DNA from 4 places in the Streptomyces sp. NPDC048361 genome. Region 4 is predicted to be linked to each of the others. Evidence: riboswitches for the same ligand, from Rfam matches in the RefSeq annotation. Region 4 holds a riboswitch; each other region holds the start of a gene.

The links. Region 4 has a riboswitch for cyclic di-AMP ahead of AB0D31_RS30690 (transglycosylase family protein). Riboswitches for the same ligand answer to the same signal wherever they lie in the genome.
Region 1: another riboswitch for cyclic di-AMP. It lies ahead of AB0D31_RS30050 (M23 family metallopeptidase); the one in region 4 lies ahead of AB0D31_RS30690 (transglycosylase family protein).
Region 2: another riboswitch for cyclic di-AMP. It lies ahead of AB0D31_RS25770 (LysM peptidoglycan-binding domain-containing protein); the one in region 4 lies ahead of AB0D31_RS30690 (transglycosylase family protein).
Region 3: another riboswitch for cyclic di-AMP. It lies ahead of AB0D31_RS26020 (M23 family metallopeptidase); the one in region 4 lies ahead of AB0D31_RS30690 (transglycosylase family protein).

What each region holds. Positions count from the first base shown of each region.
Region 1 covers NZ_JBEZKW010000073.1:17,032-24,424, reverse strand. The annotation lists gene trmB (tRNA (guanosine(46)-N7)-methyltransferase TrmB) at 1-238, shown strand, start outside; gene AB0D31_RS30060 (PrsW family intramembrane metalloprotease) at 352-1,848, shown strand; gene AB0D31_RS30055 (aldo/keto reductase) at 1,840-2,784, opposite strand; gene AB0D31_RS30050 (M23 family metallopeptidase) at 2,905-4,005, opposite strand; cyclic di-AMP (ydaO/yuaA leader) riboswitch at 4,064-4,203, opposite strand; gene AB0D31_RS30045 (PP2C family protein-serine/threonine phosphatase) at 4,506-5,630, opposite strand; gene AB0D31_RS30040 (hypothetical protein) at 5,706-5,963, opposite strand; gene AB0D31_RS30035 (MerR family transcriptional regulator) at 6,076-6,861, opposite strand; tRNA gene AB0D31_RS30030 (tRNA-Met) at 7,022-7,095, opposite strand.
Region 2 covers NZ_JBEZKW010000051.1:11,858-19,250, reverse strand. The annotation lists gene AB0D31_RS25805 (universal stress protein) at 1-148, shown strand, start outside; gene AB0D31_RS25800 (CrcB family protein) at 166-669, shown strand; gene crcB (fluoride efflux transporter CrcB) at 666-1,040, shown strand; gene AB0D31_RS25790 (phosphatase PAP2 family protein) at 1,331-1,948, shown strand; gene AB0D31_RS25785 (hypothetical protein) at 2,052-2,735, shown strand; partial or broken gene AB0D31_RS25780 (RraA family protein) at 2,896-3,285, opposite strand; gene AB0D31_RS25775 (PfkB family carbohydrate kinase) at 3,364-4,275, opposite strand; cyclic di-AMP (ydaO/yuaA leader) riboswitch at 4,713-4,896, shown strand; gene AB0D31_RS25770 (LysM peptidoglycan-binding domain-containing protein) at 4,899-5,678, shown strand; gene AB0D31_RS25765 (STAS domain-containing protein) at 6,063-6,428, shown strand; gene AB0D31_RS25760 (DUF4157 domain-containing protein) at 6,645-7,393, shown strand, end outside.
Region 3 covers NZ_JBEZKW010000052.1:6,177-13,569, forward strand. The annotation lists gene AB0D31_RS26005 (GNAT family N-acetyltransferase) at 1-1,387, opposite strand, end outside; gene AB0D31_RS26010 (HPr family phosphocarrier protein) at 1,540-1,821, shown strand; gene AB0D31_RS26015 (GntR family transcriptional regulator) at 1,958-2,635, opposite strand; gene AB0D31_RS26020 (M23 family metallopeptidase) at 2,842-3,606, opposite strand; cyclic di-AMP (ydaO/yuaA leader) riboswitch at 3,620-3,780, opposite strand; gene AB0D31_RS26025 (pitrilysin family protein) at 3,994-5,358, opposite strand; gene AB0D31_RS26030 (pitrilysin family protein) at 5,376-6,713, opposite strand; gene AB0D31_RS26035 (DNA topoisomerase IV subunit A) at 6,954-7,393, shown strand, end outside.
Region 4 covers NZ_JBEZKW010000078.1:5,078-12,470, reverse strand. The annotation lists gene AB0D31_RS30710 (Ppx/GppA phosphatase family protein) at 98-1,042, opposite strand; gene AB0D31_RS30705 (DUF501 domain-containing protein) at 1,039-1,572, opposite strand; gene AB0D31_RS30700 (septum formation initiator family protein) at 1,603-2,091, opposite strand; gene eno (phosphopyruvate hydratase) at 2,233-3,519, opposite strand; gene AB0D31_RS30690 (transglycosylase family protein) at 3,778-4,479, opposite strand; cyclic di-AMP (ydaO/yuaA leader) riboswitch at 4,482-4,650, opposite strand; gene AB0D31_RS30685 (transglycosylase family protein) at 4,908-5,957, opposite strand; gene AB0D31_RS30680 (cytochrome P450) at 6,076-7,393, opposite strand, start outside.

The sequences.
Region 1 (7,393 bases), on a different contig from region 4:
GCGCATGAAGCCCGGCGCCGTGCTGCACTGCGCGACGGACTGGGAGGACTACGCCGAGCAGATGCTGGAAGTCCTCGACGCGCACCCCGACTTCGAGAACACGGTGAAGGACGGCGGATACGCGCCCCGGCCCGCGTTCCGTCCGCTGACCCGTTTCGAGGGCCAGGGCCTCGACAAGGGCCACGTCGTGCACGACCTCCTGTTCCGCCGCGCCGAGCACGCCGGTTCCGGAACCTGAGCCGGATTCCGGACCTCAACCCGAACCTGAACCGGCCCTGCCGTCACCGGCGCACACAGCGCGTAGTGCGGGCGCCGTCGCGCATCGTCAGTGACCCTCGTTAGGGTCGTCTCGTGTCCTTCGAGTCGCTTCCGCACCGCCCGCACCCCGGGCAGGCGCCCCCGCAGCCCGGTCAGGCCGTCCCGGCCCGGCCGGTCCCGGCGTGCGCGGACGAGCCCCGTTTCGACGCGGTCCCGCCGGACCGGGCGAAGTGGCGCTACCGGCCGCGCCGCGACTTCTGGCGTTCCAAGGCCGTCCGCGCCGGCGCCCTGATCACCCTGCTCGCCCTGTGCGGCCTGGTCATCTTCGCGCTCGTACGGGAACAGACGGGCACGGAGGGGTTCCTGGTCGGGCTCGGGCTCGCGGTGCTCCCGGTGCCGCTGCTCGGCGCCGCGTTCCGCTGGCTCGACCGGGTCGACCCGGGCCCCTGGCGCAACCTGTTCTTCGCCCTGGCGTGGGGCGCCTGCGCAGCCGCCCTGGTGGCGATCATCGCCAACTCGTTCGCGACGCGCTGGATAGCCACGGCCACCGCCGACCCGTCCTCGGCCGACCACCTGGGTGCGAGCGTCATAGCGCCGATCGTCGAGGAGAGCGCGAAGGCGGCGGCCGTCCTGCTGCTCTTCTGCTTCCGGAGACGCGACTTCCACGGCGTCGTCGACGGTGTGGTCTTCGCCGGCTTCACCGCGACCGGCTTCGCCTTCACCGAGAACATCCTGTACCTGGGCAATGCGTTCGGCGAGGACCAGGCCAGCCACAGCGCGGGCCTCACCTCGACGACGGCCGCGACGTTCTTCGTACGGGTCGTCATGTCGCCGTTCGCGCACCCGCTGTTCACGGTGCTGTCCGGCATCGGCTTCGGCTTCGCCGCGCTCTCACCGCCCGGCCGGCGGCTGCGCCGCGTCGCGTTCCCGCTGCTCGGCCTGGTGCTCGCGATGGGCATGCACGCCCTGTGGAACAGCTCGACGCTGTTCGGGACGTACGGCTTCTACCTCGTGTACGGGGCGGTCATGGTCCCGGTGTTCGGGCTGCTCACGTGGCTCGCGGTGTGGAGCCGGCAGCGCGAGTTGCGTACGGTCGCGGCCGAGCTGCCCGCGTACGCGGCGGCCGGCTGGCTCGGGCCCGCCGAACCGCTCGCGTTGTCCTCGATGCGGGCCCGCGCGACAGCACGCGACTTCGCGCACCATCGCTTCGGCGGGAAGGCCGCGGCGCGCGCGGTCGCCGAGTACGAGGCGTTCGCGACCACGCTCGCGTTTCTGCGCCACCGGGCCTACCGCAGTCCGGGCGCCACCGGTCCCGGGCCCGATTTCGCCGCCCGCGAGCAGGAGCTCCTCCACCATCTGTGGGAGCGCAAGCCGGTCGCAGGCCCGGCGCTGCTGTACGCGGCGGGAGCGACCGGCCGCATCTGGATGCCCCCGCAGCCGGGCCCCCCGCACCCCTACACCCAGCACGCGCAGTACAACCAGTACGCGCCGTACGCCCCGCACCCGCGGTACGCCCCGCAGCCGCAGCACTCCTCGCACGGACAGCCAGGCCCGGCGCCGTACGGGGCGCCCCATCCCTACCTACGCTGAGGCGGCCGTCAGCTCGGAGATCTGCTCGTCCGTCAGCTCCAGGTCGGCGACGGCGAGCAGCGCCGGCAGCTGCTCCACGGTGCGGGCGGAGGCGATGGGCGCGGCGACGGTGGGCCGGGCGGCCAGCCACGCCAGCGCGACGGTGGCGATCTCGGCGTCGCGCTCCTGGGCGATGCGGTCGAGCGCTGCCAGCACCTTGCGGCCCCGCTCGCTCTCCAGGTGCTTGCCCGCGCCCGCGGCCCGCGCACTGTCCACGCTCTGGCCCGGGCGGTACTTGCCGGTGAGGAAGCCGGAGGCGAGCGCGTAGTAGGGGACTGCGGCGAGGCCCGCGCGTGAGGCGGTGTCCTGGAGCGTGCCCTCGTAGGTGGAGCGGGAGACGAGGTTGTAGTGCGGCTGGAGCGCCACGTACTTGGCGAGGCCTTCGCGGTCGGAGAAGTCCAGGGACTCCTGGAGCCGTTCCGGGGAGATGTTGGAGGCGGCGATCGCCCGGACCTTGCCGTCCTTCACCAGCTGGTCGAGGGCGGTGACGATCTCCTCGACGGGAACGGAGGTGTCGTCGAAGTGGGTGTAGTACAGGTCGATGTAGTCGGTGCCGAGGCGGCGCAGCGACTCCTCGGCGGCGGCCTTGATCGTCGTCGCGGCGAGCCCCTCGTACCGGGGGTGCGCGCCGACCTTGGTGGCGATGACCATGTCGGCCCGGTTGCCCCGGGCGCCCAGCCACGCGCCGATGATCGCCTCGGACTCACCGCCGGAGTTTCCGGGGGCCCACTTCGAGTAGGCGTCGGCGGTGTCCACGAAGTTGCCCCCGCCGGCGGTATAGGCGTCGAGGACGGCGAACGACTGGTCCTGGTCGGCGGTCCAGCCGAAGACGTTGCCGCCGAGGGCGAGGGGGAAGACGGAGAGGTCCGAGCCGCCGAGCGCGCGAAGAGAGGTCATGGCGACCTCAACCCCCGTCCATGCAGGCCTATTCCGCCCGTCCTCGAACGCCGGACCGGCTGAAGATGCCTCCGCCGGCCACCCTGCCAAGGGCAACCCCGCCACGGGCCCGGGGGAACCTCAGGGATGGAGCCCCTTCGACTGGAGCCACGTCATGGGGTCGATGCCCGTGCCGGACGGGGTGTGGACCTCCAGGTGGAGGTGCGGGCCCGTCACGTTCCCGGTCGCCCCGACCCGCCCGATGACGTCCCCCGTCGACACCTTCTGCCCCACGCTCACCGCGAGCGACGACTGGTGGCAGTACCAGAGTTCACTGCCGTCATCCAGCACCAGCACCGTCCGGTACCCGTACGCCCCCGCCCACCCCGCCGACTTGACCGTCGCGGAATGGATGGCCTTGAGCGGCGTACCCGTCGGGGCCGCGAAGTCGAGGCCGGTGTGGTGGCCCGACGACCACATCGAGCCGGCCTCACCGAACGTGGAGGTGAGCGTGTACGACCCGACCGGCAGGGAGTACGCCGCGGCCAGCTTGGCCAGCCGCTCCTGCTCCGCCTTCTTCGCCGCGGCCTCGTCCGCCGCCTTCTTCTCGGCGGCGGCCTTCGCCTCCGCCGCGCCCTGTGCGGCCTTGGCCTCGGCGGCCGCCTTCTCGGCCGCGGCCTTCTGCGCGACCGCCTTCGCCTCGGCGAGAGCCCCAGCCTTCTGCTGCTCGGCCTGCTGGAGGATGCGGGCGCGCAGCGCCTCGCCCGCATCGGTGGCGCCGGCTTCGGCCTCGGAGGTGGAGAGCCCGGCCATGGTCAGCGGCGACGCGGCGATCTTCCGGTCGGCCCGGTCCGCGGCCGACCCGCCGGACTCCCCTGTCTCCCCGTACTCCCCTGCCGACCCGCCGGACTCCGCCTCCGTACCGGTGTGACCCTCGTGACCGTCGTGCGAGGCGCCGTCGTGGCCGACCAGCGCGCCCACGCCCGGCAGCGAGCCGAGGTCGGGCAGGTGGTCCGTGAGGGAGTCGGGCAGGGATATCGAGACCGGAGGCTTGCTCTGTGCCGTGGCCATGCCCCCCGCGCCGACCGCCGCGATCACGCCGACGCCCAGGACGGTCGAGCTGCGGGCCAGTCCGCCGCGCTGCTTGGCGACTCTGTGCCGGCCGCGGACCGAGCGTACGGACTCCTCGGTCGGGTCCCACTCCTCCCAGCTCTCGTTCTCGCCGGGGGCTTCCCCGTACAGGGAGGGGAGGGGGAGGGGGGTGTCGAGGGCAGGGTCGTTGGACGCCACGAGGGGCGCTCCTTTCCTTCCTTCTCGCCTACCGGGTTAGCTGCCGGGTTCGGAGCAGGAAGGTCTCCTACGAGCGCCCATGACGGACGTCCGATTCACCCCAAGTTTGTGGTTCCCCGGTTCCCTTTCGGGATTCGGCGCATGCGCACGGTGCCGCCTTTGCGACGGCTGGTACGGCCGCGCTGCGTTATCGAACGTTAATAGACAGCGGGTATGGATTCCAAGCCGTTCCCACTGATCGTTAACGGCCCTGGCTTGGACTTAGCGGCGATTGTCGGGGCAAACCGGGCGACTTGACGACCCCTCACGGTTTCCTGCGTCACACCCGCTTAAACATCAAGATCCTGACGGTGCGTCAATTGTTATGCGGAGCGAGACCTTTCGGGCACCCACCGTGAAGGCCCCCTGCGCACCCACCGTGGCGACCGAACCCCACGCGCTGCCCTGTGCCCTCACTTGACGATCTTGACCGTACGGCGCCGGTCGGGCTGGCCCTCGGCCGGGCGGGCCACCGCCAGCAACGCCATGTCGTCGCTCGTGCCGCCACCCGTATAGCGGCGTACGTCGTCGACGAGCGCGTCCAGGACCTCGTCCGGGCCCGGGAAGATCGCGCCGCGCAGCCGGGTGGCGGGTTGGTAGAAGGTGCCCGTCCCGTCGCGCGCCTCGGAGAGCCCGTCCGTGTAGAGCAGCAGCGTGGAGCCGGGCGGGAAGGGGCGTACGTCCGACCGGTCCGGCCACACCCCGAGGTCGGCCATGCCGAGCGGCAGCGCGGGCTCGCTCGGCACGAGCACGTCCAAGGACCCGTCCCGGTGGAGCAGGAACGGCTCGGGGTGGCCCCGGTTCACCAGGCGTACGGTGCCGTCGCCGCGCGGGATCTCGGCGAGCAGTGCCGTGGTGAACCCCTCGACCGCGTCGAGCCGGTCGCGTCGGGTTCCCTCGCGGGCCAGTGCCCGCTCCAGGCGCTGGGTCACCGCCTCCAGAGAGGACTCCTGCTCGGCGGCCTCGCGGAACGCGCCGATCACCACGGCCACCGCCTCCACTGCCTGGAGCCCCTTACCCCGGACGTCACCCACAATGAGCCGGACCCCGTAGGGGGTGTCCTGCACGGCGAAGAGGTCCCCGCCGATGAACGCGTCCGCCTGTGCGGCCTCGTACCGCGCGGCGACGTGCAGCCCGCCGATCCGGCCGGCGGGCGCGGGCAGCACGGCCCGCTGCGCGGTCTCGGCGATGACGCGTGCGGAGGCGAGCCGTTCGCCGCTGCGGCGCAGGATGCGGTTGATGACGAGCGCGAGCGCGCTCACCGTGAGCACGGTGAACAGTTCGCTGGCGCCTTCACCGAGGTTGGGCAGGTCGTGTATGAACCAGAGCGCCACGATGGCGGCCACCGAGCCGAGGCCGACGGCGGCAGTGCCGCGCTCGGAGTAGAACGGGGCGGCGGCCACCGGCGCGCCCGCGAACAGCGCGGCGGCGGTCAGCTCGGGCGGCGTGGAGGCGTCGAAGACGAAGCCGACGACGACCAGGACCACGGGTAGCACCCGTACCAGGCGCCCTTCGCCTTCCGCTCGCTGCTGCCGCACCAGTCCAGCCTCGCCCCTGCCGGGCCCGACGGCGACTCGGACGCGCCCATCGGAGTGCAGAAACCGCTTGCACGCTCAGCGCAGACGGCACCGATGGGGCCCCGGGCGGCCCCGGGCGCAGCTTCCCCTGGTGTGGCGGTGGTGGGCGTCCTGGTCCGGGACGCAGGGCAGCTCCGCCCAGCCGCCGCGGTTGAGCCGGCAGCCCGCGGGGGCCGCCGAGGGCCGCACGACCGCCGCCTTGGCGGGCAGCGGTACGGATGCGGGGACGAGCCCGGCCGGCTGTACCTGGCAGCCGCTCCGGAGGAGCCCGCACAGGGCGAGCGCGAGCAGCACGGCCAACGTCCTCCGCCGTGGTGCCCGCCGCCGACCCGCATCCGCATCTCCACCCGCATCCGCATCCGCACCCGCACCCGCACCCGCGTACTCACTCATCGCGCACGCGAGACTACTCCGCGCACGCTCCCCCGGTGGCCGGCTCGTCCGTGAGATGGCGTTCCGCGTACACCGCCAGGGCGTCCCGCACGAAGACCGCCGTGCCCTCGCCGTGCTCGTCGTAGGTGGCGGCGAAGCGGGGGTCGTCGACGTACATCCGTCCGAGCCCGGTCACGTACGACCTGCCGACGGTCGTCGTGGTGGACAGCCAGGCGACATGGCGCCGGGCGATGTCCTGGGCCATGTCTGCGTCGACGGCCACCCCGTCCGCGCGGGCCCGCCCCCAGTCACGGGCGATGTCGTCGTGCTCCCGCCGGAACCCCTGCTTCTGCTCGTCGGTGAGCGAGCGCCACCAGCGGTCGCCCTTCTCGTACGCGGCCCTCCCCCAGCGCCGGCTCACCTCCTCCTCGTACCGCGTGTGGTCGAACCCGTCGAAGACTTCCTCTGCCATGAGCTCCGCTCCCTCCTCGGTCTTGTGCAAGGTGGTCCGTACGGAGGCGATCTGGCGCGCGATGCGCTCCCGCTCCTGTTCGAGCAGGCGCAGATGGGTCCGCAGCGCGGCGGCGGGATCGCGTTCGCCCTCCAGGACCTCGGCGATCACGGGCAGCGAGAGCCCCAGCTCCCGAAGGAGCAGGACGCGCTGGAGCCGGACGAGGGCGTCCTGGTCGTAGTAGCGGTAGCCGTTGCTTCCGATCCGGCTGGGGACGAGCAGGCCGAGCTCCCCGTAGTGGCGCAGGGTGCGACTCGTCGTCCCGGCCTTCTTGGCGATCTCCTGGATCGACCATTCCTTGCCGTTCACAGCGACCACGCTAGATCTTGACGTTACGTCAAGGTCAACCGTCGATGACGATGCCGATGGCGATGGCGCTGGCGCTGCCGACGGGGACAGGGGCAGGGAGGGGATCCGGGTACGCGAAGAGGCCCGGCACTTGAAACAAGTGCCGGGCCTCTTCGTTCAGTAGCGGGGACAGGATTTGAACCTGCGACCTCTGGGTTATGAGCCCAGCGAGCTACCGAGCTGCTCCACCCCGCGTCGGTAAACACAACTCTACGCCATCGGGAGGGGTGCTCCGAACCATGTACCCGGGAGGCCGGGACAGGACGGAGCACGGCGGCGAGCGGAGGGCCGTCGCCAGCCGCACGCCGGGGGCTGCTCGGCGTGGGGGCACTGGCCGGCAGGGGGCGTTTCGTCATGCCCGATTGCTGGCAACCAACATGCCCAGCCGCTGACTCGCAATCTGTTGCAATCAGCAGACGCGGCGATTTCGTTCCCGCATTCTGGTTCTCCAACTAGCGCTGGGCGCAGGCATGTTCGCCCGTGTGAGCACGGA
Region 2 (7,393 bases), on a different contig from region 4:
TACGCGTCTCGGCCCCCGCAGCCTGGACCCGGCGACCCGGTTCGTCGTGGACCACGCGCCCTGTCCGGTCCTGCTCGTCTGGCCCGACGCGGCGCCCGGCCTCGGTTCGCTGCCGCCCCCGTCGCCCCCCGACCGCGCGGGACCCTGATTCAGGTAGGAAGAGGCATGTCCGAAGGAACCACACCGCCGGCCGCGGCCGCCGCATCCGCTGCCGGCACCGAGCCCGACATCGACCCCGATCTGCTTCCACGCGGCACGGCCGCCGCACAGGCGCTCGGCCCGGTCGTGGCCGTCGTGGCGCTCGGCGGAGCGGTCGGAGCCACGGCCCGCTATGCGGCGTCGCTCCTGTGGCCCACCGCGCCCGGCTCCTTCCCGTGGACGACCCTGGTGGTCAACGGCGTGGGCTGCGCCGTGATCGGCGTCTTCATGGTGATGATCACCGAGGTGTGGACGGCCCACCGGCTCGTGCGTCCCTTCTTCGGAACCGGCGTGCTCGGCGGCTTCACCACCTTCTCGACGTACGCCGTGGACATCCAGAAGTTCCTGGCCGACGGAAGCCCCCGCACGGGCCTCGCCTATATGACGCTGACTCTCGTCGTGGCGCTCGTCATGGTGGGGAGCGCCGTGTGGGTCACGCGCCGCACGCTCGGACAGGGGCGCGCCCGGTGAACTGGCTGCTTGTGGTGGCGGGGGCGATGATCGGCGCCCCGCTGCGGTTCCTCACCGACCGCGCCGTACAGGCACGGCACGACGGCGTCTTTCCCTGGGGCACGCTCACCGTCAACGTCGTGGGCTGCCTGATCCTCGGCGTGCTCACCGGCGCGGTCACCGAGGGCGCCGCGTCCTCACACGTCCAGCTGTTCGTCGGCACCGGCCTCTGCGGAGCGTTGAGTACGTACTCGACGTTCTCCTACGAAACGCTCCGGCTCGCCGAGGGCGGGATGAAGTTCTACGCCGCCGCGAACGTCCTGGTCAGCGTGGCGGCCGGGCTCGGTGCGGTCTTCCTGGGCGTGAGCCTCGCCGAGACCCTCTGGGGCTGAGCGCCGCCACACGGGGCCCAGGGCCTGGGGGCTGAGCGCCGCCACCCGGGCCGCGTCGCGAGGCCCCGCGCGCGGAGCCCGTCGGACGGGGCGCGCGGCGGACGGACCGCTTCGATCCGCGTCGCAACGAACCGCGCCCGCACGCAACCGATCCGGACCCTGTAGCGTCTACGAGCCTGTAGACATTCATCTCCCGCCCGTCGGGCCGTCACGCACAGGACGCCTCATCGCCCTGCCGCGTTTCCCGGCCGGGCGCGCCGTGCCCTCGAACCTTCGGAGAACCGCATCCCATGACGAGTCCCACCTCTTCGACGATGGCCCTGGACGGGGCGTCCATCGACGGCGGCCTGTACGGCGACATCACCGACTTCGCCCGGCACACGCACTGGCTGAACGGCCCGGTGTCCGCCTACACCAGTTACGGCGTCGCCCTCTTCGCGGTGTTCATGCTGGTCGGCTGGTGGATCGCCCGGCGCAAGGACGCATCGGTGATGGCGGCGGCGCTGGCCGCGCCGGTGGCGATGGTGCTCGCGTACGGGGTGAACGACGCGGTCAAGTCGGTGTTCACGGAGCCGCGCCCCTGCCGCGCCCTTCCGCACGACTTCCTCATCGAGAAGTGCCCGCCGCTGGACGACTACGCGTTCCCCAGCAACCACACCACGGTCGTGGCCGCGGCGGCCGTCGCCCTGTTCTTCGTCGACCGCCGTCTGGGCGCCGTCGCCACCCTGGCCGCCCTGCTGATGGGCGCCTCCCGGGTGTACGTCGGAGCGCACTATCCGCACGATGTGCTGGTCGCGCTCGTGGTCGGAGGCGTGGTCGCGTTCGCGGTGTCGTGGTCCGCACGCCGGTACGGGGCGCCGCTCGTCACCCGGCTGCGGTCCGGCGCGCTCAAGCCACTGCTCGCCTGAACCAGGCGCGCACCGGCGTCCAGAGCGACCCGGACCCCCGGGGTGTCTGACGGATCATGGCCGGGAGACCCTGATCTGTCAGACACCCCCTAGGCTCGACGACATGCTGCGAATCGTCGATGAACTCGCCGGACCCGGCCCCCTGCGCGTCTGCGCCCATGTCCCCGCCGACGGTGACGCGGGGACGGGGCTGCGGGTGCTGCTGACCGCGGACGTACTCGCCCGCGTCGTCGAACTGCGCGGCCGGGCCGTGCTCCTGGGGTGGACCGGCCCCGCGTACTCGGCGGCCGCCACCGGGCTGCGCCCGGCCGATGCCGAAGGCGACCCGGAGGCGATCGCCGAAGGCCTCGGCGGTCGGCCCGCCGTCCACCTCACCAGCGGCACCTACGCGGGGGCGACCACCGCGTGCCTGCGGATCGGCGAAGCCGCACTTCCGCCGCTCGACGACCTCGACCCTCTCGCGGTACGCGTGCTCCTGCTCGGCCACCCCTACGAGGAACCCGTCGCGGCCACGGCCGACGAGATCGACGAAGCGGCGCGCACCCTGAGTCGGTGGCGGCGCGCCGTGGCGCACTGGGCCGCCCACCCGTCGAAACCGATCCCCGCCGACCTGAAGGCCACGGCACGCGCCGCCCTGGACAGCCGCCTGGACACCGCCGCCGTCCTGCGCCTCCTGGAAGACCTGGAGACGGCGTCCGAGGTGCCGGAAGGCGCCAAGTTCGAGACGTTCTCCCACCTGGACCGTGTGCTCGGTCTGGAGCTGGTCCGCGAGGTGGGGACGGTCTGATCCCGAGGGGCCGGCAGCGCGGGCCGTCTCCTCAACGGGCTGTGTGGACCGTTCCGTGAAGCGGCCTGGCGGGCCTGGCGGGCCGTCCCCTCAAGTGACCCCGCGGACAAGGCAGTCGGTGATCGCACCTCACCCGTCGAAGCCGCCTTCGCTCAAGATCTTGTCGATGCGGCGGGATGGGGATGACGCCCCGGGCGAAGACGGACAAGCCCAACGCGCGTACCTCGGCGAGGTCGCGTATGACCCCGACCCCGTCCGCCATGAACGCCGCGATGCCCCGGCGTTGAGCGACAGCACACACGTTTCCGCCGGCCGGTGCGTGGTCCAGATCGCCCGACTCGACGACGACCGAATCCGGCGCGGCACGGTAAATGGCGGCGTGCAGCGTGAGGTTGTCGCCGGGGGGACACCGAACGGTGAATGCGGGACCTGCGACGCGCGGAATAGGCGACTACAAAGGGGGAATTCACATATCCATGACCTGCTCGCGTCCCAGAAGATGGGCGAGGATCGTCGGCGGAATGTTCTTGAATTCATTGATGTCGTACATGTTCTTCCTTGGGCAGGGCGCGAGTTGTCGGGGCCGGATGTCGTCCGCGGTCCTGGGGCGGCGAAGTCCCCCACGGTCTCAAGCGATCTGATCCGTCGCCAGAAGCCTTTCCAGCGTGAGCGGATCCGTGGCCGCCGGCGCCGTGCAGGCGTGCGCACCCGCGATCGCGCCGATACGTGCGCAGTGTTGCGGGGCGAGGCCGGAGAGCCTTCCGTACAGGAATCCGCTCACGTACGCGTCACCCGCGCCGTTGGTGTCCACGACGGGGGAGTGGGGCGGGAGCGCCGGGATGTGGCGCGGCGCGGCCTCTCCGCGCACCAGAAGATGGGAGCCGTCCGCTCCGGCCGTGGCCACCACGGTGTCCGCCCGGCCCTCGCGCAGAATCTCCCGCATGAGCGCCGTGGTGTCGGCGCCCGCGCCCGCGGCGCTGAGGAACACCAGATCGGAGCGGAGGGCGAACTCCCGGTGGTGCTCGGCGAGTCCGTCCCAGTCGTGCAGATCGGTGGAGACGGGGATGCCGAGGTCCTCGATGTCGTCGTAGAGGAAGCGTGCGAAGTTCATGATTGAGACGTGGGCGTGCCGGGTCCGGCGCAGTCGCGGCAGGTAGAAGTCGCGCGGCATCCGCAGGTCGGCGGGATCGCGGGCGTCGTAGAAGGACATTCTTCGGCCGTCCGCGGCCACCAGGTTCACCGCGCGGCGGGTGCCCGAGGGGGAGATGAGCGGGGCGAAGTCCACACCGCTCTCGGTCAGCCGTGTGCGTATTTGGGCGCCGGTCCAGTCGTCGCCGACACAGTCGATCAGCCCGACCTCCAGCCCGAGCGCCCGGGCCCCGATGGCCACATTCGCCCCGGTGTGACCCGGCCACTCCTCGATCGGGCCGACCTGGACCGAGTCGGCGAGCGGCACCGGCAGTGAGTCCACCCGGACGACGGTGTCCACTCCCGTCCCGCCGACCACCAGGACGTCGTACTCCGCGCTCTCTCGCGTCACCGCTCCACCTCTCCGTTGCCCCGCCGCCGGGAGGGCGGGCCGAGGCCATGATCGCGAAGGGGAGGTGTGGCGCGCGTCGCATTTCCCGGTTCGGGGCCGAACCCTATGCCGAGCGTAAAAGTCCCTAGTGTCCGAAATGGAATGCTATGGGTTTGGCGGCCACGTGCCGGAGAATGTCCCAATTAGGGCTAATGGGTTAGCCTCGCCGCTTTTGCCGCCGGGTCGTTCGGTTCCGGGATGGCCGAGTGAATTGGGTCACGCACCCAACGGGCTGTCAGAAAAATGCCCGAGCCCATTTGCCTTCATCGCAAAGCGAGTTGAGGACTTCGGCGGTGGCCTCCGGCGGCCACGGATTTCAGTGGATCAATATCCCGATCTTCCTCAATTAATTCTGGCCTTGTTTCCACTCGGTCCATTCGTTTACGTTCACCGTCAATCCGGATGGAACGCCGAATCCTGCCGCCGTCCGGAACCTCCCACACACGTATGGCAGGAGCGGGGGACCCAGGTAAGCCGCCGATCCGGATTCCGGAACGGCTGGGGTGAAGTCGCGTACACCGCGGCCGGACATCTCTGGTCCGAACCCGACAGCTCACCTCGCAGGCGACGGAGAGGACAACACCATGCCTGCAAAGGGCAAGCACCGCCGCCCCAAGTCCAGCTCGCTCAGCCGGGGGCTCGCCGCCGCCGGAACCGGCGGTGCCGTACTCGCCATGCCGGTGATCGGCGCGACCACCGCCTCCGCCGCCCCCGCGTCGGCCCACACCGCCACGGTGGCGAGTGTCGCCGCGGCAGCCAAGCCGGCCACGGCCGTGAAGGCGTCCCCCACGAGCTACGCCGTCGTCGCGGGAGACTCGCTCTCCAAGATCGCCGACGCCCTCGACGTGACCGGTGGCTGGAAGCAGCTCTACCAGGACAACCAGAGCGTCATCGGCAGCAACCCCGCCATCATCCACCCCGGCATTCGGCTCACCCTCAGTGGCCAGGACAAGGCGGCCGAGACCGCGCGTGACGCCTCGGCCGGCCGGGCCGACCGCTCCGCACGCCCGGCCACCCTGACCACCGCGAGCACGGCCTCGTACGCCAACAACCTCGACGGCTGGATCAAGCAGTCGCTGGACATCATGGGCCGGCAGGGCATCCCGGGCACCTACGACGGGATCTACCGCAACATCATGCGTGAGTCCTCGGGCAACCCGATGGCGATCAACAACTGGGACTCCAACGCGGTCGCCGGAACCCCCTCCAAGGGGCTCCTCCAGGTGATCCAGCCCACCTTCACCGCCTTCCACGTGCCGGGCACCTCCACGGACCTCTACGACCCGATCGCCAACATCACCGCGGCGTGCAACTACGCCGCCAAGACGTACGGCTCGATCGACAACGTCTTCGGCGCCTACTGAGACGACCGAGCGAACACCCAAGAAGGCCGGGCGCCCTCCACGGCGGAGGGGGTCCGGCCGGACTGTTGGTCGTCCGGACTTGGTCATCCGGACTGTTGATCACGGTGGCCCGGCCCGTGGCCGAGGTCCGCAGGTGCGGTGGCCACGCGGTGCCCACGCGGTGCGGTGCAACTTTCGTTCACCCGGCGGGGTGAACAATTTGAAGGCTGCACGTTTCTGCATACGCGTCTGTTCCTAGGGTGGTAGTGCGTCACCCCGGACCACGGTGACTGTCCGACTACCGTGCCCCCCGCACCCCGGGGGCCTTTGCTGGACCGGGAGTTGCCCATGGGAACCACCGCTCGGCCGTCCGTCTCGGCTCCTGTACCCCTTCCGCCGGGGCTGTTGCCTGAGCGGTGCCGTCATGCCCGTACACATCTGGTGCACGGGGTCACCGTCGTCGAGGTCCACGGCTGCGTCGACCTGGCCAGCGCCCCCGACGTACGGATGCACCTCGACGCGGCCACACAACCGCCCGGCGCCCGCGTGGTGGTGGACCTGCGGTCCGTGGAGTTCTTCGACTGTGCCGTCCTCGCCCTGCTCTGCCGGGCGCACCGCAGGATCCGGGAGCGCGGTGGCCGGCTGGGCCTGGTTTGCGTACGGCCGTGGCATCTGCGTGTCCTCGCTGCGGGCGGGATCTACGCGCTGATCCGGCCGGCCGCCACCGTCGAGGATGCGGCGCTCGCCTCACCGATCGGCCCGCGGGTGTAGTCCAACACCCTCTGAAAGAAACCCTGTTGGCGCATATGGCGATGCGTCACCGTGCGCTGTCGCGACGCATGTGACGGTACGTCGTTGCGCGCCCTTGCGATTCGGCGGCTGTCTCGAGGGTGCACCTTCCGCTGCCCTTCCGTACCTTCACTGGCGTTCCCCGCGGTGATAAGCACGTACAGCCGGACTTCGCGTCCCACCACCAAAGGGGTTCACGTGCACGCCCACGACAGCCAGCAGGGCCGATCCGTCTCGCCCGGCGGGCCCGTGCCGCGGGCCGCCGAACGGGGCGAGGCGCCAACGGTCGGCCAGGGCCTGGCGGGTGGCGGGTTCTCCCCGGAGCAGGTGCGCGCCCTTCAGCGGTCCGCCGGGAACGCCGCGGTGGCCGGACTCGTCGCCCAGCGGGCCGCCGCGGTGCAGCGCTCCGCCGTCCACGACGTACTGCGTGGATCCGGCCGGCCGCTGGACTCGGAGGTGCGTGCCGACATGGAGAGCAGGCTCGGCGCCGACTTCGGTGACGTCCGGGTGCACAACGACGTCGCGGCGCAGCGCTCCGCCGCCGAGATAGGCGCCCGCGCCTACACCTCCGGAAGCCATGTCGTGGTGGGCCGGGGCGGCGCCGACCGCCATACCCTCGCGCATGAACTCACCCATGTCATCCAGCAGCGCCAAGGACCCGTAGCCGGCACCGACACCGGCGGGGGCTTGAGCATGTCGGACCCTTCGGACGCCTTCGAGCGGGCGGCCGAGGCGAATGCCACCCGGGCGCTCTCCCAGCCCGTGGCCGACCAGCCCGTGGCCGACGCCGAGTCGTCCGCCGAACCCGTACAGCGAGTATGTGACGGGCCATCGCATGCACATTCCTCTGCCACCGCTCCCGCCGCCGTACAGCGGGCCGTTGGGTTCGAGTTCGAGGCGCAGTGGAACGTCCGGCGGGTCGCCGATCCCGTGGCCGACACCGCGAT
Region 3 (7,393 bases), on a different contig from region 4:
CCGGCACCGCGTGGCCCGGCGGGGTGGTGCCGCTGTGCCGGGCGCCCTTGACCACCACGACGGGCTTGGCCGCGGCCGTACGGCGGGCGAGACGGGTGAACTTGCGCGGATTGCCGATGGATTCGAGGTAGAGCAGCACGACATCGGTGTCGGGGTCCTCGTACCAGTACTGGAGGAAGTCATTGCCCGAGACGTCGGCCCGGTTGCCCGACGAGATGAACGTGGACAGGCCCGCACCACGCCGGTAGAGCCCGGACAGGAGGGCGATGCCGATCGCGCCGGACTGGGTGAACAGGCCGATGCGGCCGGCGGGCGGCGCCTCCGGGGCGAGCGAGGCGTTCAGGCGGACGCCGGCCGCGGTGTTGATGATCCCGAACGCGTTGGGGCCGATCAGACGCATCCCGTACGAACGGGCCTGGCGCACCAGGGCGCGCTGGCGCTCCCTGCCCCGCGGGCCGCTCTCCGCGTAGTCGGCCGACAGGACCACCAGGCCCTGGACGCCGTGTTCGCCGCAGTCGGCGACGGCCTGCGGCACCCGCTCGGCGGGCACCGCGATGATCGCGAGGTCGACCGGTTCGCCGATCGCGCCGACGGAGGGGACGGCGGGGACACCGTCGAGTTCGCGCTGCTCCGCGGTGAGCGCGTGGTTCACGGCGTGGACGCGGCCCGTGAAGCCCGCGTCCAGGAGGTTGCGCAGCACCGCGCGGCCGACACCGCCGGGGGCGCGGCCGGCGCCGATGACCGCGACCGAGCCGGGCGCGAGCAGCCGCTGCACGGAGCGCGCCTCGGCGCGGTGCTCACGGGCGCGCTGCACGGCGAGCGACTCGGCGGTGGGTTCCAGATCGAGGGTGAGATGGACCGAGCCGTCCTCGAAGGAGCGCTTCTGCTGGTAGCCGGCGTCCGTGAACACCTTGATCATCTTGCTGTTGGCGGGCAGCACCTCGGCCGCGAACCGCCGGATGCCGCGCTCGCGGGCGACGGCCGCGATGTGTTCGAGCAGGGTGGAGGCGACGCCCCGGCCCTGATGAGCGTCCTGGACGAGGAAGGCGACCTCGGCCTCGTCGGCGGGTGCGGAGGCCGGCCGGCCCTGGGCGTTGATCCGGTCGTAGCGGACGGTCGCGATGAACTCGCCGCCGACGGTCGCCGCCAGCCCGACCCGGTCGACGTAGTCGTGATGGGTGAAGCGGTGGACGTCCTTGGCGGACAGGCGCGGGTAGGGCGCGAAGAAGCGGTAGTACTTCGACTCGTCCGAGACCAGCTCGTAGAAGGAGACGAGCCGGTCGGCGTCCTCGGCGTTGATGGGCCTGATGCGCGCGGTGCCGCCGTCGCGGAGCACCACGTCGGCCTCCCAGTGGGCGGGGTACGCGGGGTCGGACGCCGTCGTCATACGGAAAGCGTACGGGTCGCGGGGCCGTACGGGGCGGGGGAAAGTGGCAAGGGCCGATCGGCGGCACACCCGGGCCTAAGGTCGGTAGGAGCACCGCACACCCCATGAGAGACTGGTCTAGACAACCGTCAGAGATTTCGAAGGGCAACACCATGGCTGAGCGCCGCGTCAACGTCGGCTGGGCCGAGGGCCTGCACGCCCGCCCCGCGTCCATCTTCGTCCGTGCCGCCACGGCCGCCGGAGTCCCCATGACGATCTCCAAGGCCGACGGCAACCCGGTCAACGCCGCGTCCATGCTCGCGGTGCTCGGCCTGGGTGCGCAGGGCGGCGAGGAGATCGTGCTGGCCTCCGACGCCGAGGGCGCGGACGCCGCGCTCGACCGTCTGGCCAAGCTGGTCGCGGAGGGTCTCGAGGAGCTCCCCGAGACCGTCTGACCCGGTCGACGTCACACCGGAGGACCGCGGGACCCGGATGCGGGCCCGGCGGTCCTTTTGTCTGTCCGCGGGTCCCCCCGCACGCTCCGGTCCCGGCAGCCGCACCTGCGTCGCCCCTGCCTGCGCGGCACCCCCGTTACGCGCGCGCACCCGCCGTGTTGACGGCGCGTTGCGGGGTGCTCACCGCATCGGGGCTGCGCAGCCGATGGGCCGGAAAGGTGCGCTCGGCGTGCTGGGCGGTGAGTGCGCGGGCGCGTTGGGCGTCGCCGCGTGCCACCGCGTCGGTGATCGCGCCGAGTTCGGCCCAGGCCTCGGCCGGGCGCTCCGGCGGGTCGGTCACGTACATCCAGTCCACCTTGTGCCGCACCTGTGTGAGCAGCGCGATCAGGCCGGGGCTCGCGGAGGCCTGGGCCAGCGTCTCGTGGAACCAGCCCCACAGTGAGCGCGCGTCCTCGCCCCGGCTGCGCCCTGCCCGTTCCTGACCCAGCCTCACCAGGCCGCGCAGTACCCGGAGATGGGCCTCTTCGTGCCGTTGGGCGGCGCGGGCCGCGGCCAACGGCTCCAGGAGCAGGCGCAGTTCGAGGAGGTCGGCGGCCTCCTGGTCGCCGAGTTCGGCGACACAGGCGCCGACGTGCCGGCGGGTGGTGACGAACCCCTCGGACTCCAGGGTGCGCAGCGCCTCGCGGACCGGGACGCGGGAGACCCCGTAACGGCGCGCGAGGGCCTCCTCGGCGAGCCGGGCGCCGGGCGCGAAGACACCCGAGACGATGTCACCGCGCAGAGCCGTGACGATGGAACGCGCCGGAACCCGCACGCCGGACCTCCTCTGGGATCGTCGCCGAAAGCGGCTGGGCAGCGCCTCGTCGGCGGCCGTCCGGGGACTGTAGGGCAGGCCTGTTACGTCCGGGTGACGGGCGGCGCGCGGGAACGCCTTTCGGCCAACGGGCCGGCGGGCCAACGGCGAAGACCCCCGGCGCGGAGCCAGGGGTCTTCGGTGTGCGCGGGGGTCGGCGGGACGCCTCAGACGGTCACGCCGTGCGAGCGCAGATAGGCGACCGGGTCGATGTCCGAGCCGTACTCCGGGCCGGTGCGGGCCTCGAAGTGCAGGTGCGGGCCCGTGGTGTTGCCGGTGTTGCCCGAGAGGGCGATCTGGGTGCCCGGCTCCACGGACTGACCGACGGAGACCTGGATGACCGAGAGGTGGCCGTACTGCGTGTACGTGCCGTCGTGCATCTTGATCACGATGTTGTTGCCGTACGCGCCGCCCGGGCCGGCCTCGACGACGGTGCCCATGCCCACCGCGTGCACCGGGGTGCCGATGCCCGCGTGGAAGTCGATACCGGTGTGGCTGCCGGAGGACCACAGCGATCCGCCGGTCTTGTAGCCCGTGGACACATAGCTGTTGGCTATGGGGGCGACGAAGGTGTTGAGCCGCTTGCGCTCCGCCTCGCGCGCCGCGCGCTCCTTGGCCTCGCGTGCCTCCTGGGCGCGCTGCTCGGCCTTGCGCTTGGCCTCCGCCTCGGCCTCCGCCTTCGCCTTGGCCTTCGCGGCGGCCTGCTTCTGCGCGTCGGCCTGGGCGTCCAGCTGGTCGGCGAGGGTGTCGCCGATGACGATGGCCTGAGTCAGGCCGGTGTCGGTGGTGGTGCTCGGGGCGGCGACGGCCGGGGAGGCGAGGGTGCCTACGACTCCGGCGGTGGCGAGGGTGGCGATGCCCGCGATGTTCGCGCTGCGGCGCGTCATCCGGCTGGGCGCGCGGTGTTTCCCGGTGGCACGGGTGAACGCCATGGAGTGGCGGTGTCCTTTCCTTCCATCTCGCCTACCGGGTTAGCTGACGGGTTCGGAGCAGGAAGGTCTCCTACGGGCTCCTCCGCGGGCGGAGGCGTCCGATTCACCCCAGGGACTGAGTGGGTCCCCGGCTCCCCAGGCTCGCGCCATACGGGGACTCGGCGATCACTGTCCGGTGCCGCGGCTGCGACGGGTGGTGACGGACAGCGCGGTTGACGCTAGACGGCTGATCTTTCAATCACCAAACAGACACAGGTTTTTGTTGCGCACGCCACACGCCAGACAGGCAACCTCTGCAATAAACCGGACATATGGGGAGACCCCGGGGGCGCAGCCGCCACCGGGGTCCCGTATGCCCCGGGGGTCCGGGGCCCAAAGACGTGTCAATCAGCCTGTGACGACGCTCACTTCACCGATGCCGAGCGCCCGCACGGGCTCCTCGATCTGGGCCGCGTCGCCCACGAGGACCGTGACGAGCCGGTCGGCGGGGAAGGCGTTGACGACGGCCGCCGTCGCCTCCACGGTGCCGGTCTCGGCGAGCTGTGCGTACAACTGCGCCTGGTAGTCGTCCGGCAGGAACTGCTCGACCTGGTCGGCGAGGGTCGCGGCGACCGCGGCCGCCGTCTCGTACTTGAGGGGCGCGACCCCCACCAGGTTCTGTACGGCGCTCTCGCGCTCGGCGTCCGTCAGACCCTCGGCGGCGAGCTTGCGCAGCACCTTCCACAGGTCGTCGAGGGCGGGCCCGGTGTTGGGGGTGTCGACCGAGCCGCTGATGGCGAGCATCGCGGCGCCGCCGTCCGGCCCCGAGCGCAGCACCTGGCCGAAGGAGCGCACGCCGTAGGTGTAGCCCTTCTCCTCGCGCAGGACGCGGTCCAGGCGCGAGGTGAGGGTGCCGCCCAGGCAGTACGTGCCGAGCACCTGGGCCGCCCACACGCGGTCGTGGCGGTCGGCGCCGATACGGCCGATGAGCAGCTGGGTCTGGACGGCGCCGGGGCGGTCCACGATGACGACCCGGCCGGTGTCGTCGGCGGTGATCGGCGGGACGGGACGGGCCTTCGCGGTGGTGCCGGTCCAGGCGCCCAGGGTGTCCGCGAGGATCGCGTCGAGGTCGGTGCCCGACAGGTCGCCGACGATGACGGCGACGGCCGTCGCGGGCCGCACGTACGCCTCGTAGAAGGCGCGCACCGCGGCCGCGTCGATCGCCGCGACGGTCTCTTCGGTGCCCTGGCGGGGGCGGGACATCCGCGCGGTGGCCGGGAACAGCTCCTTGGAGAGCTGCTTGGCGGCGCGCCGGGCCGGATTGGCCTGCTCGTGCGGGATCTCGTCGAGCCGGTTGGCCACGAGGCGCTCGATCTCGGACTCGGCGAACGCGGGGGCCCGCAGCGCCTCGGCGAGCAGCGAGAGCGCCTTGGGCAGCCGCGAGACCGGCACTTCGAGGGAGACCCGGACGCCGGGGTGGTCGGCGTGCGCGTCGAGGGTGGCCCCGCACCGCTCAAGCTCCGCGGCGAACTCCTCGGCCGAGTGCTTGTCGGTGCCCTCGGTCAGGGCGCGCGCCATGATCGTGGCAACGCCGTCGAGGCCCTCGGGCTCGGCGTCGAGCGGCGCCGCGAGGAAGATCTCGACGGCGACGACCTGCTGGCCGGGGCGGTCGCAGCGCAGCACCGTCAGGCCGTTGTCGAGCGTGCCGCGCTCGGGCGCCGGGAAGGCCCACGGCTTGGCGGAGCCCGCGGTGGGCTGCGGGTGGAACTCCATGGTCACGACAGCGTCCGTCACTGGCCCGCCTCTTCCTCTTCGTTGCCTGCCTCGGGTGCCGCGGTGGGCTCGTACACCAGGACCGCCCGGTTGTCGGGGCGCAGCGTCGCGGCGGCGATCGCCTTGACCTCGTCCGCGGTGATCTCCAGGACGCGGTCGACGGCGGTCAGGGCGAGCTGCGGGTCGCCGAACAGGACGGCGTAGCGGCACAGTTCGTCGGCGCGGCCGGCGACGGTGCCGAGCCGGTCGAGCCATTCGCGCTCCAACTGGGCCTGCGCGCGCTCCATCTCCTCGTCGGTCGGGCCCTCGGCGGCGAACCGCGCGAGCTCCTCGTCGACGGCGGCCTCGATGTCGGGGACCTCGACGCCGGCGGAGGTCTTGACGTCGAGCCAGCCGAGCGAGGGGGCGCCGGCGAGCCGCAGCAGGCCGAAGCCGGCGGCGACCGCGGTGCGGTCACGGCGGACCAGACGGTTGTGGAGGCGGGAGGACTCGCCGCCGCCGAGGACGGTCAGCGCCAGGTCCGCGGCGTCGGCCTCGCGGGTGCCGTCGTGGGGCAGCCGGTAGGCGGCCATCAGGGCGCGCGCCGGCACGTCCTCCTCGACGACCTCGCGCAGCTGACCGCCGATGGTGCCGGGCAGGGCGCCGTCGCGGGGCGGCTGCTTGCCGTCGTGCGAGGGGATGGAGCCGAAGTACTTCTCCACCCAGGCCAGCGTCTGCTCGGGGTCGATGTCGCCGACCACCGACAGCACCGCGTTGTTGGGCGCGTAGTACGTGCGGAAGAACTGCCGCGCGTCGTCGAGGGTCGCCGCGTCCAGGTCGGCCATCGAGCCGATCGGGGTGTGGTGGTAGGGGTGGCCCTCCGGGTAGGCGAGGGCGGTGAGCTTCTCGAAGGCGGTGCCGTAGGGCACGTTGTCGTAGCGCTGGCGGCGCTCGTTCTTGACGACGTCGCGCTGGTTGTCCATCGACTCCTCGTCGAGGGCGGCCAGCAGCGAGCCCATGCGGTCGGCCTCCAGCCAGAGCGCGAGCTCCACCTGGTGGGCGGGCATGGTCTCGAAGTAGTTGGTGCGCTCGAAGCTGGTGGTGCCGTTCAGCGAGCCGCCGGCCCCCTGCACCAGCTCGAAGTGGCCGTTGCCGTGCACCTGCCGGGAGCCCTGGAACATGAGGTGCTCGAAGAGGTGGGCGAGACCGGTGCGGCCCTTGACCTCGTGGCGCGAGCCCACGTCGTACCAGAGGCACACCGCGGCGACCGGGGTCAGGTGGTCCTCGGAGAGCACCACGCGCAGGCCGTTGGCCAGTCGGTGCTCCGTCGCTGTCAGGCCGCCGGAGCCGGCCTGCGCTGTGGCCGTGTGACCCATGGGCATGTACGTCCCTTCGTTCGCGATGTGCAGTACCGCAGTGTGGAGTACTGGCGGAGGAAGTCCTACCTGGGTGAAGAAGTCCTGGGTGAAGAAGTCCTGGATGAAGAAGTCCTGCCACTGTATGCAAGCGCGTGGGCACCTGGCGAAGTTCCCGGGTCGCGGTCGGCGTTGTCAGTGGGACGGTCCACAATGGTCGGATCCAGATCCGATCCGGTACGTGAAGGAGCAGCAGCCGCGATGGCCCGCCGCAGCACGAAGACCCCGCCGCCGCCCGACGACTTCGAGGAGCGGATCCTCGACATCGACGTCGTCGACGAGATGCAGGGCTCCTTCCTCGAGTACGCGTACTCCGTGATCTACTCGCGGGCCCTGCCGGACGCGCGGGACGGGATGAAGCCCGTCCAGCGCCGCATCGTCTACCAGATGAACGAGATGGGCCTGCGCCCGGACCGCGGCTATGTGAAGTGCGCCCGCGTCGTGGGCGAGGTGATGGGCAAGCTGCACCCGCACGGCGACGCCTCGATCTACGACGCCCTGGTGCGCATGGCGCAGCCGTTCTCGATGCGCCTGCCCCTGGTCAACGGGCACGGCAACTTCGGTTCGCTCGGCAACGACGATCCGCCGGCCGCGATGCGGTACACCGAGTGCAAGATGGCGGACGCCACCTCGCTGATGAC
Region 4 (7,393 bases):
CACGACGCAGGCGTACAGAGCCGCCGGCGACATGCGAAAGGGCCGCCCCAGGGTGACAGCCCCGGAGCGGCCCAACTCTCACCCGCGTTGCCGCAGGTCAGACCTTGTCCTTCTCTCCCTCGATCTCTTCTGCCACTTTGTAGGCAATGCCATCCAGAATGTCGTGCTCGCTGACCACGACCTCACGGGCCCCCACCCGCTCCATGACGGCGAGCAGGACCAGCGCTCCGGCGGCGATGACGTCGACCCGCCCGGGGTGGAGCACGGGGATGCGGGTGCGCTCCTCGTGCGTGGAGGCGAGCAGCCGCTCGGTGACCGCGGCGACGTCCTCGTAAGGGATCCGTGAATGATGGATGGCGGCCGAGTCGTACGCGCTCAGGCCGAGCGCGATCGCGGCGACCGTGGTGACCGAGCCCGCGAGGCCGACCAGGGTGCGCGGTTCGGTCAGCGGCACGCTCCGGCCCGCGAGGTCGAGGGCCGCCTCGATGTCGGCGCGGATCGCCTCGATCTGACCGGGCGTCGCCGGATCGCCCGGGTGGTGACGCTCCGTCATCCGTACGCAGCCGATGTCCACCGAGCGCGCGGCCTCGACGCGCGTGGAGCCGACCACGAACTCGGTGGAACCGCCGCCGATGTCGACGACCAGGTACTCCCCGCCGCCGTTCAGTTCCTTGGTGGCGCCGGTGAAGGAGAACGCGGCCTCCTGGTCGCCGGAGATCACCTCGGGCTCGACACCCAGGATGGAGAGGACTCCGCGCACGAAGTCGTCCCGGTTCTCGGCGTCGCGCGAGGCGGAGGTCGCCACGAACCGGACGCGCTCGGCGCCCAGTTCCTTGATGACCGCGGCGTACTCGCGGCACGCCGCGAACGTGCGCTCCAGGGCCTCGGGGGCGAGCCGGCCGGTGCGGTCCACGCCCTGCCCGAGCCGCACGATGGTCATGCGCCGGTCCAGGTCGGTGATCTCACCGGTGGCCGGGTCCGCGTCGGCGACGAGCAGGCGGATCGAGTTCGTACCGCAGTCGATGGCGGCGACGCGCGTCACTTGGCCTCCCCCTCCCCGCACGGCGTCACGCACGGGCCCTTCGCCCACCACTCGGGCAGCAGCGCGATCGCCTCGTCGCCCAGCGGGTTGACACCGGGGCCGGCCGCCAGGGAGTGGCCGACCAGGACGTGCAGGCACTTGACCCGGTCCGGCATGCCGCCGGCGCTCGGGAAGCCTTCCAGGACCTCGATGGCGTCGCGCCGCGCGATGTAGTCCTCGTGGGCGGCGCGGTAGGCGGCGGCGAGGTCGGCGTCGCTCGCCAGACGCTCCGTCATCTCCTTCATGACGCCGTTGGCCTCAAGCGTGCCGATCGCGGAGGCGGCGCGCGGACACGTCAGGTAGTACGTCGTCGGGAACGGCGTGCCGTCCTCCAGACGTGGGGCCGTCTCGACGACGTCCGGGTTGCCGCACGGGCAGCGGTGCGCGATCGCGCGCAGCCCGCGCGGCGGGCGGCCCAACTGGTCCTTGAAGGCGGCGATGTCCGCGTCGGTGGGCTCGGTGCGGTCGGTCTGGGGCGGGGGCGTTTCCATGCCTGGGTCAGTCTCTATCGCTAGCGGTGGTCAGTTGGCGGAACGGTCGGCCTTGTCGACGCCGTCCCAGAGGTTGGAGTGCCAGGCGCGGCCGGTGGCGCCCTTGTCCTCGCGGTGCTTGTCCGCCGCGTCCGGGTCGACCACGGTGAAGCCGGTCTCCCCCGGGAACTGCATGTGCAGATGCTCGCGGGCCAGCTTCTCGATGTACGCGTCGTCCTGGAGCCGCGCCTTCTCGTCCCGCAGCCGCTCGACCGAGCTCCGGGCGTCGGCGGCCTTGCGCTGCTGATCGGAGATGTCGGCGCGCTGCGACACGTACTGCCGCATGGGGTAGGCGAGCGCGACGATCAGCGAGCAGAGCACGAGGGCGAGGAGCGCCGCGCGGCCGGTGAGCCGGGAGCGGCGGGCCTGGCGCTTGTTCTGCGACCGGTAGACGCGGGCCGCGGTCTGCTCGCCGAGCACCTTGAGCCGGGCCGCGGTGGAGAACCGGTCGCGGTCCTTGACCTTGGCGTCGTTGCCCATCGCTCTCCCGCCTCCCCGTCACACACGTACGTCCCCGGACACGGTACGGGACCGCGGCCGGGGACGTACGGACGACTGGCTAGGGCGTCAGCCGTTGCTGCTGCTCAGCCGGTGGAGCTGCTCAGCTCGTGGTGCTTGTGCTCAGCCCTTGAAGCGCGGGAAGGCGCTGCGGCCGGCGTAGACCGCGGCGTCGTCGAGGATCTCCTCGATGCGCAGCAGCTGGTTGTACTTGGCGACGCGGTCCGAGCGGGCCGGGGCGCCGGTCTTGATCTGGCCGCAGTTCACCGCGACGGCGAGGTCGGCGATGGTGACGTCCTCGGTCTCGCCGGAGCGGTGGGACATCATGCACTTGAAGCCGTTGCGCTGGGCCATCTCGACGGCGTCCAGCGTCTCGGTCAGCGAGCCGATCTGGTTGACCTTGACGAGCAGGGCGTTGGCCGAGCCCTCCTCGATGCCGCGGGCGAGGCGCTCGGGGTTGGTCACGAACAGGTCGTCACCGACGATCTGGACCTTGGAGCCCAGACGCGAGGTGATGGTGTTCCAGCCGGCCCAGTCGTCCTCGAACAGCGGGTCCTCGATGGAGACCAGCGGGTACGCGGAGACGAGCTCCTCGTAGTACTCGGTCATCTCGGCGGCCGAGCGGGACTTGCCCTCGAACTCGTACTTGCCGTCCTTGTAGAACTCCGACGCGGCGACGTCGAGCGCCAGCGCGATGTCCTTGCCCGGGGCGTAACCGGCTTCCTTGATGGCCTCAAGGATGAGGTCGAGGGCGGCGCGGTTGGACTCCAGGTTCGGCGCGAAGCCGCCCTCGTCGCCGAGGCCGGTGGACAGGCCCTTGCGCTTCAGGACGCCCTTGAGCGTGTGGTAGACCTCGGCACCCCAGCGAAGGGCCTCGGAGAAGGACTCCGCGCCGATCGGGGCGATCATGAACTCCTGGATGTCGACGTTGGAGTCGGCGTGCGACCCACCGTTGAGGATGTTCATCATCGGGACGGGCAGCAGGTGCGCGTTGGGGCCGCCCAGGTAGCGGAAGAGCGGCAGGTCGCTGGCCTCGGAGGCGGCGTGCGCGACGGCGAGCGAGACGCCGAGGATGGCGTTGGCGCCGAGCGAGCCCTTGTTGTCCGTGGCGTCCAGGTCGAACATGGCCTGGTCGATCAGGCGCTGCTCGGTGGCGTCGTAGCCGACGAGCTCCGGGCCGATCTGCTCGATGACGGCGAGGACGGCCTTCTCGACACCCTTGCCGCCGTAGCGGTTGGGGTCGCCGTCACGGAGCTCGATGGCCTCGAAGGCACCGGTGGAGGCGCCGGACGGAACTGCAGCACGGCCGGTGCTGCCGTCGTCGAGGCCGACCTCGACCTCGACCGTGGGGTTGCCTCGGGAGTCCAGGATTTCCCGGGCTACGACGACGTCGATGGACGGCACGAGCATCTCCTTCTGGGATGTGAAGCTAGATGTGACGCAAGCGGTGCAGGGACATGCGGGGTCGCGTTGGCCTTGCGACAAGAGCCTAACCGGCTCTGGGGGTCCGGCCAGCCGAGTGCCCGCCTCCTGGGACGAAAAAGGGCCCAAGGACCCCGATTGCCGGGCAAAGGACCACAACACTACTGCCTGGTAACAGCGAAAACCCCGGCCCGGCGCGTACGGGGGAATGCGCGCCGGGCCGGGGCGACCTGGGGGTGGGTCAGCTCAGCCGAGGTGCAGCTTCTGGCCCGGGAAGATCAGGTTCGCGTCCTTGACGATGTCCTTGTTCAGGTCGAACACCTTCTCCCAGCCACCCTTGACCCCCTGGGCGGTGGCGATGGTGCCGAGGGTGTCGCCGGACTTGACGGTGTACTCGCCGTCGCCCTGCTTGACCGGCTGGCTGCGCTGCTCGCCGCGGCTGGCCGGCGCGGACTCGGTGCGCTCGGACTTCTGCGACTGCTGCGGCTGGGCCTGCTTCTTCGGCTTCGAGGGCTTGGTGGCCTTCGAAGAGGAAGAGGACGAGCCGGAGGTGTCCACGTCGGCCTTGGCGCCGCCCGAGGTCAGGTTGCCGGCGCCGGCGCAGGACCAGGCACCCGGGCCCTGGATCGCGAGCAGCTTCTCGGCGGCGGCTATCTGCTGGCCCTTGGTGGCCAGGTCGGCGCGCGAGGCGTACTGGGTGCCGCCGGCGGCGGCCCAGGAGGAGTTCGAGAACTGGAGGCCACCGTAGTAACCGTTGCCGGTGTTGATGGACCAGTTGCCACCGGACTCGCACTGGGCGACGGCGTCCCAGGTCTGCACGGAGGCGGCGGAGGCGGAGCCCGCGGCCATCAGCGGGGCGGCGACAGCAGCACCGGTGACACCGGCCAGCGTGGCGACACGGACGGCCTTGGACGGGCGGCGGTGCTTGCCCTTGCCGGAAAGCAGCATGGAGTTCTCCTCACCGACGCCTGCGAGGTGAGCTGTCGGGTTCGGGCGTGAGCTGCCCGGCCGGACGCCGAAGCGTCCGTCTTCACCCCAAGCCGTTGCGGCAGTCCTGTGAACTGCCGGGCCCGGCACTTACCTTGGGTCCCCCGCTCCTGCCTACGGCGCATAAGCGTCGACTGTTCCCATCGGCCGACGGCAGGATTCGGCGTGCTCGGTCGACGGGGCTCGCGGTGACGAGCGAGTCCGACGAAAACACAGGCCCCGCCAATGTTCAAAGACGCACATCGGGGAGAAATCCCCCCTACTTGCGGCCACAGAAGGGATGTTTCCGCAGGTGAGGGGCGGGGCGGACGGACCGGGCAGACGGGACACGCCAGTTGAGGCGAAGAGACCCATGTCTCACTTGCACAGAACGGACATAAACCCGCGAACTAACCCTGCTGAGGCGTGGAGTTCGGGGCGGAGTTCGGGGTGGCGGCAGAGCTGGAGCCGGGGGTCGCCGAGGTGGCGCCCGGGGCCGTGCCGGCAGCCGTCAGGTCCTTCAGGTCCAGGCTCTGACCGGGAAGGATGAGATTGGGGTCGGTGCCGATCAGCTGCTCGTTGGCGTGGTAGAGCGCGGGCCAGCCGCCCTTGACCTTGTTCGCGTCGGCGATGACCGAGAGGTTGTCGCCGGCGCGGACGGTGTAGGCGCCGCTCGCGGCCGGGGGGTTGCCCGCCTCACGTGAGGCCCCGTCACCCCGCGAGGCGTGCCGTCCCGCGTCGCGCGCGTCGGTGGAGGTGCCCGCGTCGCCGGTGGCGCCCGGCGCCGACTGGCCGGCCGGGGCCGACGGCGTGCCGGCACCGGGCGCGGTGCCCGTGCTCTCCTCCGGCGCGGGCGTCCCGCGGTGCTTGCCGGGGCTCGCCGGGGTGGAGGCGGAGGGAGCGGGGGACTTGGCCGGCTCGCCCGACCCGGTGGCGCCCGGCGCCGGCGTGCCCGGCGTCGCGCCGCCCGGCGTCGCGGAGGCGTCGGGTGTCTTGGTGGCGGGGGTGGCCGGGGCCGACGGCGCGGACGACGGCGTTCCGTCCGAGGTGTCGGGCACGCCCGGGTCGACGTCCGCCGAGCCGCCGCCCTTGGTGAGCCCGGCGCCGGTGCCGCAGGAGGCGAAGGCGCCCGGGCCCTTGGCGGCGAGCACCTTCTCGGCGACGGCTATCTGCTGGGCGCGGCTGGCAAGGTCGGCGCGCTGCGCGTACTCGTTGCCGCCGTACGCCTCCCAGGTGGCCTGCGAGAGCTGGAGGCCGCCGTACAGGCCGTTGCCGAAGTCGGCACTCCACATCCCGCCGGACTCGCAGGAGGCGACCTGGTTCCAGGTGCCGGCGTCCGCGGCGCTCGCGCCGGTCGCGGCGAGCAGGGGAAGCGCGATGGCGGACCCGGTCACTCCCGCCGCTACGACGAGGGCGGGTGCCTGGCGGGGTCGACGATGCCGTCCATTCCCGGAGCGCATGCGAAAAGCCTTCCGTGTGACTGCTGAGCCGAATGAACGGTGAACGTAGCCGTACTCGAACGCCTGTCACAAGTCGATGGCACCGCGATCACGTAAAAGTCACAGTCTTGACGATGTGTCAGATGACGCCGGGATTCCGTTTACCGGCGGGCTGCGTGCCGGGTGGCGTGCCCGGCGGTGTGCCCGGCGCGCCCGGCGGCATGCCCGGCGCCGTGAACTCGACCGGCAGGGTGCGCAGTCCACGCATGATGAGCCCGCCGCGCCAGCGCAAATCGTCAGGTTCCCCCGCGAGACGCAGGTCAGGCAGGCGGCGCAACAGGGTCGCGAGCGCGGTCTGCCCCTCCAGTCGCGCGAGCGGCGCACCGAGGCAGTAATGGATGCCGTGCCCGTACCCGAGGTGCTGGTTGTCGCGCCGGCCGAGGTCGAGCGTGTCCGGCTCGTCGAAGCGTTCCGGGTCGCGGTCGGCTGCGGCGAGCACCACGAGGACCGGGTCGCCGGCCGCGATGTCCTGGCCGCCGAGGGTCAGCGCCTCGGTGGCGAACCGCCAGGTCGCCAGCTCGACGGGCCCGTCGTAGCGCAGGAGTTCCTCGACACCGGTCGCCAGCAGGTCGCTCTCGCCCGCGGCGAGCGAGGCCTGGAGCCGCTCGCGCTGGCCGGGGTTGCGCAGCAGGGCGTACACCCCGTTCCCGATCAGGTTGACGGTCGTCTCGAACCCGGCGAACAGGAGGATGAACGCCATGGCGGCGGCCTCGTTCTCCGTGAGGTGCTCGCCGTGGTCGCTCGCCTCGATGAGCCGCGAGATCAGATCGTCGCCGGGGTTCTCGCGCTTCTTGCGGATGAGCTCGGCGAGGTAGTTGCGCATCTTCTTCACCGAGCGGGCGACTCCGCCGCGCGGGCCGCCGCCGTGCCGGATCATCATGCCCGCCCAGTCGCGGAAGTCGTCCTGGTCCTCGCGCGGGACGCCGAGCAGATCGCAGATGGCGTAGATGGGGAGCGGGAACGCGAACTCGTGGATGAGGTCGGCTTCGCCCTTCGCCGCGAAGGAGTCGATGAGCTGGTCGGTCAACTCCTGCACGCGGGGGGCGAATTGAGCCACCGTACGAGGTGTGAACGCCTTCGACACCAGGCGGCGGAGCCGGGTGTGGTCCGGCGGGTCGATGTTGAGCAGATGCGTCATCAGCTCGGCCTTGCGCTCGCCCGGGATGCCCGTCTTGCCCTTGGCGTGGGCCGGCTCGGCGTGATGGGCGGGGTTCTTGGAGAGCCGCTGGTCGGCGAGGGCCTGCTTGGCGTCCCCGTACCGCGTCACGAGCCAGGCCTCCACACCACTGGGCAGCCGGGTGCGGTGCACGGGGGCGTGCTCGCGGAGCCAGGCGTAGGCGGGGTAGGGGTCGGTGGCGAACTCCCAGGTGAAGAGTTCGGGGGCGGGGGAAGGAGGG